Regions from separate parts of the Alkaliphilus crotonatoxidans genome, predicted to be linked through region 3. Evidence: a T-box and tRNA genes for the amino acid it is inferred to sense, from the RefSeq annotation. Region 3 holds a T-box; the other regions hold tRNA genes.
What was found. The T-box of region 3 lies ahead of alaS (alanine--tRNA ligase). A T-box ahead of a tRNA ligase gene usually reads a tRNA of that ligase, here a tRNA-Ala.
Positions count from the first base shown of each region.

Region 1: it encodes a tRNA-Ala, which carries the amino acid that the T-box ahead of alaS (alanine--tRNA ligase) is inferred to sense. The anticodon was not compared.
Region 2: it encodes a tRNA-Ala, which carries the amino acid that the T-box ahead of alaS (alanine--tRNA ligase) is inferred to sense. The anticodon was not compared.

Region 1 covers NZ_BAAHXS010000004.1:227,559-231,608, reverse strand. The annotation lists rRNA gene ACYQ1I_RS03610 (16S ribosomal RNA) at 1-1,095, shown strand, start outside; tRNA gene ACYQ1I_RS03605 (tRNA-Ala) at 1,285-1,359, shown strand; rRNA gene ACYQ1I_RS03600 (23S ribosomal RNA) at 1,487-4,050, shown strand, end outside.
Region 2 covers NZ_BAAHXS010000004.1:235,587-239,636, forward strand. The annotation lists rRNA gene ACYQ1I_RS03670 (23S ribosomal RNA) at 1-1,108, opposite strand, end outside; tRNA gene ACYQ1I_RS03675 (tRNA-Ala) at 1,232-1,307, opposite strand; rRNA gene ACYQ1I_RS03680 (16S ribosomal RNA) at 1,481-3,107, opposite strand; gene ACYQ1I_RS03685 (hypothetical protein) at 3,567-3,911, opposite strand; gene ACYQ1I_RS03690 (DUF1576 domain-containing protein) at 3,913-4,050, opposite strand, start outside.
Region 3 covers NZ_BAAHXS010000006.1:940,722-944,771, forward strand. The annotation lists gene alaS (alanine--tRNA ligase) at 1-1,791, opposite strand, end outside; T-box leader at 1,850-2,060, opposite strand; gene ACYQ1I_RS16540 (AI-2E family transporter) at 2,124-3,356, opposite strand; gene ACYQ1I_RS16545 (hypothetical protein) at 3,477-3,644, opposite strand; gene ACYQ1I_RS16550 (PRC-barrel domain-containing protein) at 3,682-4,050, opposite strand, start outside.

The DNA.
Region 1 (4,050 bases), on a different contig from region 3:
CGGGTCGTAAAGCTCTGTCCTAAGGGAAGAAATTTGACGGTACCTTGGGAGGAAGCCCCGGCTAACTACGTGCCAGCAGCCGCGGTAATACGTAGGGGGCAAGCGTTATCCGGAATCACTGGGCGTAAAGGGTGCGTAGGCGGTCTTACAAGTCAGGGGTGAAAGGCTACGGCTCAACCGTAGTAAGCCTTTGAAACTGTAGGACTTGAGTGCAGGAGAGGAAAGTGGAATTCCTAGTGTAGCGGTGAAATGCGTAGATATTAGGAGGAACACCAGTGGCGAAGGCGACTTTCTGGACTGTAACTGACGCTGAGGCACGAAAGTGTGGGGAGCAAACAGGATTAGATACCCTGGTAGTCCACACCGTAAACGATGAGTGCTAGGTGTTGGGGGTCAAACCTCAGTGCCGCAGCTAACGCATTAAGCACTCCGCCTGGGGAGTACGCTCGCAAGAGTGAAACTCAAAGGAATTGACGGGGACCCGCACAAGCAGCGGAGCATGTGGTTTAATTCGAAGCAACGCGAAGAACCTTACCTGGACTTGACATCCCTCGGACCACTCCTTAATCGGAGTTTTCCCTTCGGGGACTGAGGAGACAGGTGGTGCATGGTTGTCGTCAGCTCGTGTCGTGAGATGTTGGGTTAAGTCCCGCAACGAGCGCAACCCTTGTCTTTAGTTGCCAGCAGTTCGGCTGGGCACTCTAGAGAGACTGCCGGGGATAACTCGGAGGAAGGTGGGGATGACGTCAAATCATCATGCCCCTTATGTTCAGGGCTACACACGTGCTACAATGGCCGATACAAAGGGCAGCGAAGGAGTAATCTGAAGCCAATCCCATAAAGTCGGTCCCAGTTCGGATTGTGGGCTGAAACTCGCCCACATGAAGTTGGAGTTGCTAGTAATCGCGAATCAGAATGTCGCGGTGAATGCGTTCCCGGGTCTTGTACACACCGCCCGTCACACCATGGGAGTCGGAAGCACCCGAAGCCAGCTATCTAACCGTAAGGAGGAAGCTGTCGAAGGTGAAGTCGATGACTGGGGTGAAGTCGTAACAAGGTAGCCGTATCGGAAGGTGCGGCTGGATCACCTCCTTTCTAAGGAGCTTAGGCTTAAGCTATACTGTTTAGTTTTGAAAGACCTTTAAGCAGATGGCCGAAAGTTCAAAATGAACTTTCGTGGCAGTCCCGCTTAGTTAAAAATTCTGGAATTCATAACAATCAGCTTGTTGATCGCAATACAAATGAATCGGAAGAATGTGGTTAACGAGTCCACTAAGAACACCTGGGGGCGTAGCTCAGTTGGGAGAGCACCTGCCTTGCAAGCAGGGGGTCAGGAGTTCGACTCTCGCTCCGTCTCCACCGATTGTTCCTTGAAAACTGCACAATGTTTAAAAGTAAAGCTGAGAATAATACACAGCGTAAGCTGTTGTATGCATCAATTACTCTTTAAGTTAATGTTGATCATTAACTGAACGATTATTAGCATGGTCAAGCTAATAAGGGCAGAGGGTGGATGCCTTGGCACCAGGAGCCGACGAAGGACGTGGTAAGCTGCGATAAGCATCGGGGAGCTGCAAGCAAGCTTTGATCCGGTGATTTCCGAATGGGGAAACCCACTTGAAGTAATGTTCAAGTATCATTTACTGAATCCATAGGTAAATGAAGGTAGACCAGGGGAACTGAAACATCTAAGTACCCTGAGGAAGAGAAAGAAAAATCGATTCCCTTAGTAGCGGCGAGCGAAATGGGATGAGCCCAAACCGATAGGGTTTACTCTATCGGGGTTGCGGACACAGTCTTAAGAAGGCGGCTATTGTAATAGAAGAGGTCTGGAAGGGCCCACCATAGAAGGTAATAGTCCTGTATATGAAACAAGAAGGCCTTTGACTGTGCTCCAGAGTACCACGGGACACGTGAAACCCTGTGGGAAGCTGGGGGGACCACCCCCCAAGGCTAAATACTACCTGGTGACCGATAGCGCATAGTACCGTGAGGGAAAGGTGAAAAGAACCCCGGAAGGGGAGTGAAATAGAACCTGAAACCCTTTGCTTACAAGCTGTGGGAGCACTTTTTATGTGTGACCGCGTACTTTTTGTAGAACGGGCCAACGAGTTATGGTATGAAGCAAGGTTAAGCACTTCAGGTGCGAAGCCGTAGCGAAAGCGAGTCTTAACTGGGCGCTTAGTTTCATGCCATAGACCCGAAACCAGGCGACCTACCCATGGACAGGATGAAGCGGAAGTAAAATTTCGTGGAGGTCCGAACCGATTGACGTTGAAAAGTCACCGGATGAGCTGTGGGTAGCGGTGAAATTCCAATCGAGCTTGGAGATAGCTGGTTCTCGCCGAAATAGCTTTAGGGCTAGCCTCAGGTTTAGAGATGCGGAGGTAGAGCACTGAATGGTCTAGGGGCCTTCACCGGTTACCAAAACCTATCAAACTCCGAATGCCGTTATCTTTTACCTGGGAGTCAGACTGCGAGTGATAAGATCCGTAGTCAAGAGGGAAACAGCCCAGACCATCAGCTAAGGTCCCTAAGTATACGTTAAGTGGAAAAGGATGTGGAGTTGCACAGACAACCAGGATGTTGGCTTAGAAGCAGCCACTCATTTAAAGAGTGCGTAATAGCTCACTGGTCGAGTGATTCTGCGCCGAAAATGTCCGGGGCTCAAACGTATCACCGAAGCTATGGATGCTGACGTAATCATTAGTACTTTTATGATCCAATGCTGACGCATGAGGACATTTAGCGAAAACAAACTTAGCCATCCGCTAGGATTAAATCAATGTTTTCGCCAAATACCTTAAGCTCAAAGCTATTTATGAAAGTAGTAATGATTACGTCAGCGTGGTAGGCGAGCATTCTGTAAGGGTTGAAGCTGTACCGGAAGGAGCAGTGGACTTTACAGAAGAGAGAATGTTGGCATGAGTAACGAGAGGCAGGTGAGAATCCTGCCCGTCGAAAACCTAAGGTTTCCTGAGGAAGGTTCGTCCGCTCAGGGTTAGTCGGGACCTAAGCCGAGGCCGAAGGGCGTAGGCGATGGACAACAGGTTGAGATTCCTGTACCACCTGTAATCGCTTGAGAGATGGGGTGACACAGTAGGATAGGTCATGCGCACCGTTGGTTGTGTGCGTCTAAGCTGGTAGGGAGTTAGGATAGGCAAATCCGTCTTAACATATCCTGAGAAGTGATGGGGAGCGAAATTTAAGTAGCGAACTGATTGATTCCACACTGTCAAGAAAAGCCTCTATCGAGATTATTAGGTGCCCGTACCGCAAACCGACACAGGTAGGTGAGGAGAGAATCCTAAGACGAACGGGAGAACTATTGTTAAGGAACTCGGCAAAATGACCCCGTAACTTCGGGAGAAGGGGTGCCGGAATAGGTGAAGGATTTACTCCGTAAGCCTGATCCGGCCGCAGAGAATAGGCCCAAGCGACTGTTTAGCAAAAACATAGGTCTCTGCTAAGTCGAAAGACGACGTATAGGGGCTGACGCCTGCCCGGTGCTGGAAGGTTAAGGGGAAGTGTTAGGGCAACCAAAGCACAGAACTTAAGCCCCAGTAAACGGCGGCCGTAACTATAACGGTCCTAAGGTAGCGAAATTCCTTGTCGGGTAAGTTCCGACCCGCACGAAAGGCGTAACGATTTGGGCACTGTCTCAACAATAGACCCGGTGAAATTGTAATACCAGTGAAGATGCTGGTTACCCGCGACAGGACGGAAAGACCCCGTGGAGCTTTACTGTAGCTTGACATTGGATTTTGGTACTACATGTACAGGATAGGTGGGAGACTTAGAAGCCAGAACGCCAGTTTTGGTGGAGTCATCCTTGGGATACCACTCTTGTAGTACTGAAGTTCTAACCATAGACCGTGAATCCGGTCTTGGGACACTGTCAGGTGGGCAGTTTGACTGGGGCGGTCGCCTCCTAAAAAGTAACGGAGGCGCCCAAAGGTTCCCTCAGCACGGTCGGAAATCGTGCGTAGAGTGCAAAGGCATAAGGGAGCTTGATTGCGAGACATACAGGTCGAGCAAGGACGAAAGTCG
Region 2 (4,050 bases), on a different contig from region 3:
TAAGCCAACATCCTGGTTGTCTGTGCAACTCCACATCCTTTTCCACTTAACGTATACTTAGGGACCTTAGCTGATGGTCTGGGCTGTTTCCCTCTTGACTACGGATCTTATCACTCGCAGTCTGACTCCCAGGTAAAAGATAACGGCATTCGGAGTTTGATAGGTTTTGGTAACCGGTGAAGGCCCCTAGACCATTCAGTGCTCTACCTCCGCATCTCTAAACCTGAGGCTAGCCCTAAAGCTATTTCGGCGAGAACCAGCTATCTCCAAGCTCGATTGGAATTTCACCGCTACCCACAGCTCATCCGGTGACTTTTCAACGTCAATCGGTTCGGACCTCCACGAAATTTTACTTCCGCTTCATCCTGTCCATGGGTAGGTCGCCTGGTTTCGGGTCTATGGCATGAAACTAAGCGCCCAGTTAAGACTCGCTTTCGCTACGGCTTCGCACCTGAAGTGCTTAACCTTGCTTCATACCATAACTCGTTGGCCCGTTCTACAAAAAGTACGCGGTCACACATAAAAAGTGCTCCCACAGCTTGTAAGCAAAGGGTTTCAGGTTCTATTTCACTCCCCTTCCGGGGTTCTTTTCACCTTTCCCTCACGGTACTATGCGCTATCGGTCACCAGGTAGTATTTAGCCTTGGGGGGTGGTCCCCCCAGCTTCCCACAGGGTTTCACGTGTCCCGTGGTACTCTGGAGCACAGTCAAAGGCCTTCTTGTTTCATATACAGGACTATTACCTTCTATGGTGGGCCCTTCCAGACCTCTTCTATTACAATAGCCGCCTTCTTAAGACTGTGTCCGCAACCCCGATAGAGTAAACCCTATCGGTTTGGGCTCATCCCATTTCGCTCGCCGCTACTAAGGGAATCGATTTTTCTTTCTCTTCCTCAGGGTACTTAGATGTTTCAGTTCCCCTGGTCTACCTTCATTTACCTATGGATTCAGTAAATGATACTTGAACATTACTTCAAGTGGGTTTCCCCATTCGGAAATCACCGGATCAAAGCTTGCTTGCAGCTCCCCGATGCTTATCGCAGCTTACCACGTCCTTCGTCGGCTCCTGGTGCCAAGGCATCCACCCTCTGCCCTTATTAGCTTGACCATGCTAATAATCGTTCAGTTAATGATCAACATTAACTTAAAGAGTAATTGATGCATACAACAGCTTACGCTGTGTATTATTCTCAGCTTTACTTTTAAACATTGTGCAGTTTTCAAGGAACAATGGTGGAGACGAGGAGAGTCGAACTCCTGACCCCCTGCTTGCAAGGCAGGTGCTCTCCCAACTGAGCTACGCCCCCAGGTTTTTTATGATGTTAAAAATTCTTCCATTCATTTGTATTGCATCAAAACTATTGTTATGAATTCCAGAATTTTTAACTAAGCGGACTGCCACGAAAGTTATTTTAACTTTCGGCCATCTGCTTAAAGTCTTTCAAAACTAAACAGTATAGCTTAAGCCTAAGCTCCTTAGAAAGGAGGTGATCCAGCCGCACCTTCCGATACGGCTACCTTGTTACGACTTCACCCCAGTCATCGACTTCACCTTCGACAGCTTCCTCCTTACGGTTAGATAGCTGGCTTCGGGTGCTTCCGACTCCCATGGTGTGACGGGCGGTGTGTACAAGACCCGGGAACGCATTCACCGCGACATTCTGATTCGCGATTACTAGCAACTCCAACTTCATGTGGGCGAGTTTCAGCCCACAATCCGAACTGGGACCGACTTTATGGGATTGGCTTCAGATTACTCCTTCGCTGCCCTTTGTATCGGCCATTGTAGCACGTGTGTAGCCCTGAACATAAGGGGCATGATGATTTGACGTCATCCCCACCTTCCTCCGAGTTATCCCCGGCAGTCTCTCTAGAGTGCCCAGCCGAACTGCTGGCAACTAAAGACAAGGGTTGCGCTCGTTGCGGGACTTAACCCAACATCTCACGACACGAGCTGACGACAACCATGCACCACCTGTCTCCTCAGTCCCCGAAGGGAAAACTCCGATTAAGGAGTGGTCCGAGGGATGTCAAGTCCAGGTAAGGTTCTTCGCGTTGCTTCGAATTAAACCACATGCTCCGCTGCTTGTGCGGGTCCCCGTCAATTCCTTTGAGTTTCACTCTTGCGAGCGTACTCCCCAGGCGGAGTGCTTAATGCGTTAGCTGCGGCACTGAGGTTTGACCCCCAACACCTAGCACTCATCGTTTACGGTGTGGACTACCAGGGTATCTAATCCTGTTTGCTCCCCACACTTTCGTGCCTCAGCGTCAGTTACAGTCCAGAAAGTCGCCTTCGCCACTGGTGTTCCTCCTAATATCTACGCATTTCACCGCTACACTAGGAATTCCACTTTCCTCTCCTGCACTCAAGTCCTACAGTTTCAAAGGCTTACTACGGTTGAGCCGTAGCCTTTCACCCCTGACTTGTAAGACCGCCTACGCACCCTTTACGCCCAGTGATTCCGGATAACGCTTGCCCCCTACGTATTACCGCGGCTGCTGGCACGTAGTTAGCCGGGGCTTCCTCCCAAGGTACCGTCAAATTTCTTCCCTTAGGACAGAGCTTTACGACCCGAAGGCCTTCATCGCTCACGCGGCGTTGCTGCATCAGGCTTTCGCCCATTGTGCAATATTCCCCACTGCTGCCTCCCGTAGGAGTCTGGACCGTGTCTCAGTTCCAGTGTGGCCGATCACCCTCTCAGGTCGGCTACTGATCGTCGCCTTGGTGGGCCATTACCCCACCAACTAGCTAATCAGACGCGGGCCCATCCTGTACCGATAAATCTTTGACCTTAAAAAGATGCCTTTAAAAGGTATTATGAGGTATTAGCAACGGTTTCCCGTTGTTGTCCCTCAGTACAGGGCAGGTTGCCCACGCGTTACTCACCCGTCCGCCGCTAGCTTCCGCTCAACACTCAAAATTCAGTTCACTTTACAACATGTGTTGTCACTTAAATAACGCGTGAAGGACTCCATACTTCCGTCCTTGACGCTGGCTATTTAGACAAAATACTGAATTCTCAGTGTTGAGCGTCAGCCCGCTCGACTTGCATGTGTTAGGCACGCCGCCAGCGTTCATCCTGAGCCAGGATCAAACTCTTAATCAAAAAAATTTCTGGGTGTCATTTTAAAATGACTTTTATATGCTGGCTTAATATCTATACTGTTCAGTTTTCAAAGACCTGTAAATTCAAGGCCCAAGGCCTCGGCTGTCTTAAAGCGACAACTTAAACATCATATCATTTATTCTGCCATGCTGTCAAGGCTTTTTTTGAAATTTTTTATCGTCTCTATTATCATTATTAAAAAATGATGTATTAGGGACGATACCATCTATAAGCAGTATACAATGATCCTTTGCTGATGTTCAACAGACAGCTTGATTAATATATCACTTTTATACTTTCCTTTCAACAGGTTTTTTATTCCAATTTTTCTAAAAAACCAAAGTAAAGGCGGCCCCGCATATTCAAAATAGAAGCATCTTATATAATTTTTAATTAATCTAATTAATTTAAAATCTATCTTTTCTGATGTAAATCATTTAGCCGCTTGTCTACCGGAAGCTACCTATAGATGGTGATCTTTAATATTGAATCCTCATAGGTGACATCTGCATAATCTATCATCATTCCTACAAGATTAAGTCTTCGATAGTCAAGACTTTGACCTGCCAGTCCCCACAAATAATCTTCAAATTCCTCTTGACGGGATACGGCCAACTGTTCCTTCAGTTTTTCCAATTCCACCTGATCAAGATGTGTAATGCTGCATTTTAAGCAGGCCTTTTTCTTTTCCTGATCATTATCTATATTGCTTATTGTAATTTCTAAATGGCTTGCGCCAAGGGCCATGCAGTGTATAGCCAATTCATTAACGATTTTTAAAACCTTCAATTTATCTTGTTCCATATCATTCCTCCCTTTTTAAATTTTCTAATACAGGTACAAGGATGGCAGCCACTATTCCTCCTGAGAAACCGTTATTATACAGGTTCATGCCTCCATGAAGTCCTCCTACATTCATCACCATAGCCATGTGGAGAAATCC
Region 3 (4,050 bases):
TCGCAGACGCTCTGGAGTCACCAGGGAACCCGCCTGCTGTACGTGATCGCCCACTACATCCTTTAAAATTCGATGGAGTAAATGGGTTGCTGTATGATTTTTACTTGTATTTCGTCTTAAGGCCTCGTCTACAGAGCCCTTCACCTCATCCCCCACCGCCAGATTTCCTGTTTCGACGGCGACCATAAGATGAATTCGATTATTGGGCCCCTTTTTGGTATCCATAACCCTTCCTTTAAAGGTGTCATTTGCAAGATATCCCCTATCGCCAACCTGTCCGCCACTTTCACCATAGAAGGAGGTCTTATCAAGTATTACCAGGGCTTCCTCTCCCGCAGCTACCGAATTGACTGCTTCTTGATTTTTAAGGATGGCCAATACGCTCCCTGGAATTGAAAGCTGATGATAACCCACAAAGGAGGTTTCAATGGATTTATCTAAGCCTTCAAAGCTTTCTTTTTTCCAGCCCTCTATATCGTTGCCTAGCCGGGCGGTTCTGGCCCGATGGCGCTGCTTATCCATTTCTTCACTAAAGCCTGCCTCGTCAACAGTCATTCCCTTTTCTTCTAGGATCTCCTTGGTTAAATCCAATGGGAATCCAAAGGTGTCGTACAGCTTAAAGGCTTCCTCTCCATTTAATACAGAACCCCCTGATTTCTCCAGGTCTTCAATATATTGATTTAATATATCTACTCCCTGATGAATGGTTTCTTGAAAACGCTCTTCTTCAATCCTTAACACTTTTTGAATATAATCCCTTTTTTCAACCAGCTCTCGATAGGTTTCACCGTACATTTCGATTACGGCATCCACCAGATTATACAGGAAGGCTTCATTTCTACCCAATAGCTTTCCATGACGGGCAGCCCTTCTGATAATTCTTCTCAGAACGTATCCTCTACCTTCATTACTGGGAATAATCCCATCTCCCACCATAAAGGTAATGGACCGTATATGGTCGGTAATAATTCTAAGGGAGGTATCATCCTTTCCATTAACAAGATATTGACTTCCTGTCGCTTCACAGACCCTCTCTAAAATGTGCTTCATTGTATCGATATCGAAAATAGAATCCACCTGCTGCATAATACAGGCTATTCGCTCAAGTCCCATTCCCGTATCGATGTTGGGATTGGGCAGTGGATTATAATTGCCTTCAGCATCCTTATTATATTGGGTGAAAACATGATTCCAAAATTCGATGTATCGGTCACATTCACAGCCGGGCTTACAATCGTCATGTCCGCAGCCATACTTTTCGCCACGGTCATAGTAAATTTCAGAACAGGGGCCACAGGGTCCCAGGTCAATTTCCCAGAAATTATCCTCTTTTCCCAGCTTAACAACCCGCTCAGCAGGTATTCCTACCTCCTCGATCCAGATTCGATAGGCCTCATCATCCTCTAAATAGACACTTACCCAAAGTCTGTCAAGGGGCAGCTTTAAATAATCTCTAACAAACTCCCAGCCCCATTGAATTGACTCTCTTTTGAAATAATCACCAAAGGAAAAGTTACCCAGCATTTCAAAAAAAGTAGCATGTCGAGCGGTTTTTCCAACGTTTTCTATGTCCCCTGTACGGATACACTTCTGACAGGTAGCCATTCGCTTCCGGGGAGGGACCTCCGCCCCAGAAAAATAGGGCTTAAGGGGAGCCATACCGGCATTAATCAACAACAGACTGTTGTCATTGATTGGTACTAGTGGATAGCTATCGGCTACCAGGTGTCCCTTTGCTTCAAAAAATTCCAGAAAGGATTTTCTAATTTCATTCAAGCTCATCTTTTCCATGGTTTTTTTCCTCCTTAATAAAAATTGCAAAATAAAAAGCCGCCTTATCATTTAATAATATAGGGACGAGCATTGCCCGCGGTACCACCCTAATTACCTGAAAAGGTCGACTTCATTTACATGTTAACGGAATTACCGATAATCTTTACTTATCTTCAAGATTATAGCTCTGAGACTGCTTCATATGGCTTTTCTAGGGGTTTTTCAGCCCAGAACCCCCTCTCTAAAAGAAAGATGACCATATTACTCCTTCTCGTCATTGCCGATGGCATATTTAGTTTATTTGAATTATAATAAACTTATGAAATTTTGTCAAAGTTTTTTTATCAAAGCTACTTAAAGCTTACGATATAATTAATCGTATGCTTTCCCAAAACCTTAATGACACCCGCTGCCGGAACAGCGAAAATCAACCCCAAAAGACCAAAGAATTTGCCGCCCACCACCAGGGCAAGGATTACCCAAACTGGATGGATTCCCACACTTGCCCCAACGATTTTAGGGGAAAGTATACCGCTTTCAATCTGTTGTATAATTGTAAAGATAACAATTACCCAAAGGGCCTTCATGGGGCCATCCAGCAGGGCAAAAAATACGCCTGGAATAATGCCGATCACTGGACCAAAATAGGGAATGACATTGGCAATGGCCACAATAATTCCTACAATTACTGCAAAGTTAACCCTTAAGGCAAACAGTGCAATGGTAGTCATAATGCCGACGAAGGAGGCAATAATCAGCTGGCCTCGAATAAATCCCCCCAGCACCTCATCAAATTCCCTAAAAATTGCCAATACGCCTTTACGTCTTTTTATTGGAATCATAAGAATTGCTGTTTTTTTAAACATTTCAGCATCCTTCAGGAAATAGAAGGTTAATACCGGAATTAAAACCAGGCTGAAAATACTTGAAAAAATCGACAAAAGTGAATTTGTTATACTGGTTAAGGCATTTAATACAACCTGTTGAATCCAATCGGCATTGATAGGCTGTAGATCCCGTATTCCAAATTCTGGAGGTAGACTTTGAAGGTTTCTATTCAGGCTCTGGTAAAAACGATTGAAGTACTCATAGGCTTGATGGCTGAATTCAGGAAGCATTTCCAAAAGGCCTCTTAGCTCTGCTCCCATTTTTGGAAAAATTGTAAGGGATAAGGTTAATAATAAAACAGAAATAGCCAAATAAACAATTAATACTCCCCAAAATCGCTTTATTCCATATTGATTTAAATATTTAACCAGGGGATTTAGTATGTAAGCCAGTACAATGGCAACGATAAAGGGAGTTAATAAATTGAACAGCAGACTTCTCATGCTAATGATCATTAATAGGGCAAATATCCCTGCTAGGGTTAGCATAAAAGACAGGAGCTGTTTACGCTTTAGTATTATTCTTTGCTTGCTCTCTACGTAGCGGTTTCCTATGTGAACTAAGTAGTAAATTCCGGCCAATAGCAAAATTAACATAGCAATCTGAGTAATTAACTCTATCAAATTTACAAAATAACTGCTTCCCGTTATTTCCTTAACGCCCTTTGATATCGCTTCTAAAGCAGATTCATTCATTAAAATCCCTCCCCGCCTACAAAGATAGCACTTATTACCATCATAGCATATTCTGCCTATTACTACAATCTGGAAAGGTAATTGTAAATATTTTAAAAGCAGCCCTTCAGCTGCTTTTAACTAGAATAAGTTCATCCCCATTAAGCCCGTTGCCTTCATCAGCATCCTTCTTGTTTGTCGCATGGCCTTCTTTCTTTCTCTAGGGCTCATATTCGAAGTCGCATACATGGCTGCTGTGGCTCCAAGAATTCCACCTGTTATAAAACCAACTACTGTTCCTCGATTCACTGTATCCCCTCCTTTTTCTTATTGACTTTATTCTTTGTCAGTTTTTATGATATATACCAAGCATTTTTTTCAAGCCTCCCTCTTGGTTTAAAAGCAGTTCCTCTAGGGTAAAGGCTTCTATTTGAACATAACTATCTTCTAATTTGATTTCCGGCACCAAGGGCAGAATAGAATATCCCTCCGATAAATCGGAAATGATACCCTGACTGATAATAAAGGCCTTTATCACGCCATTTTCCTCATCTATAATGGTATCCTTAACCAGCCCCACCAGCTCACCATACTGATCCCTTATATCATATCCAATGATTCCATGGTTGTTATTACAGGCTGCCAATATTTCGGGGTACCCCTTTACATTAATAATATCATCTCTATGCTGAATCCATATGCCGTCCTTTGTGAT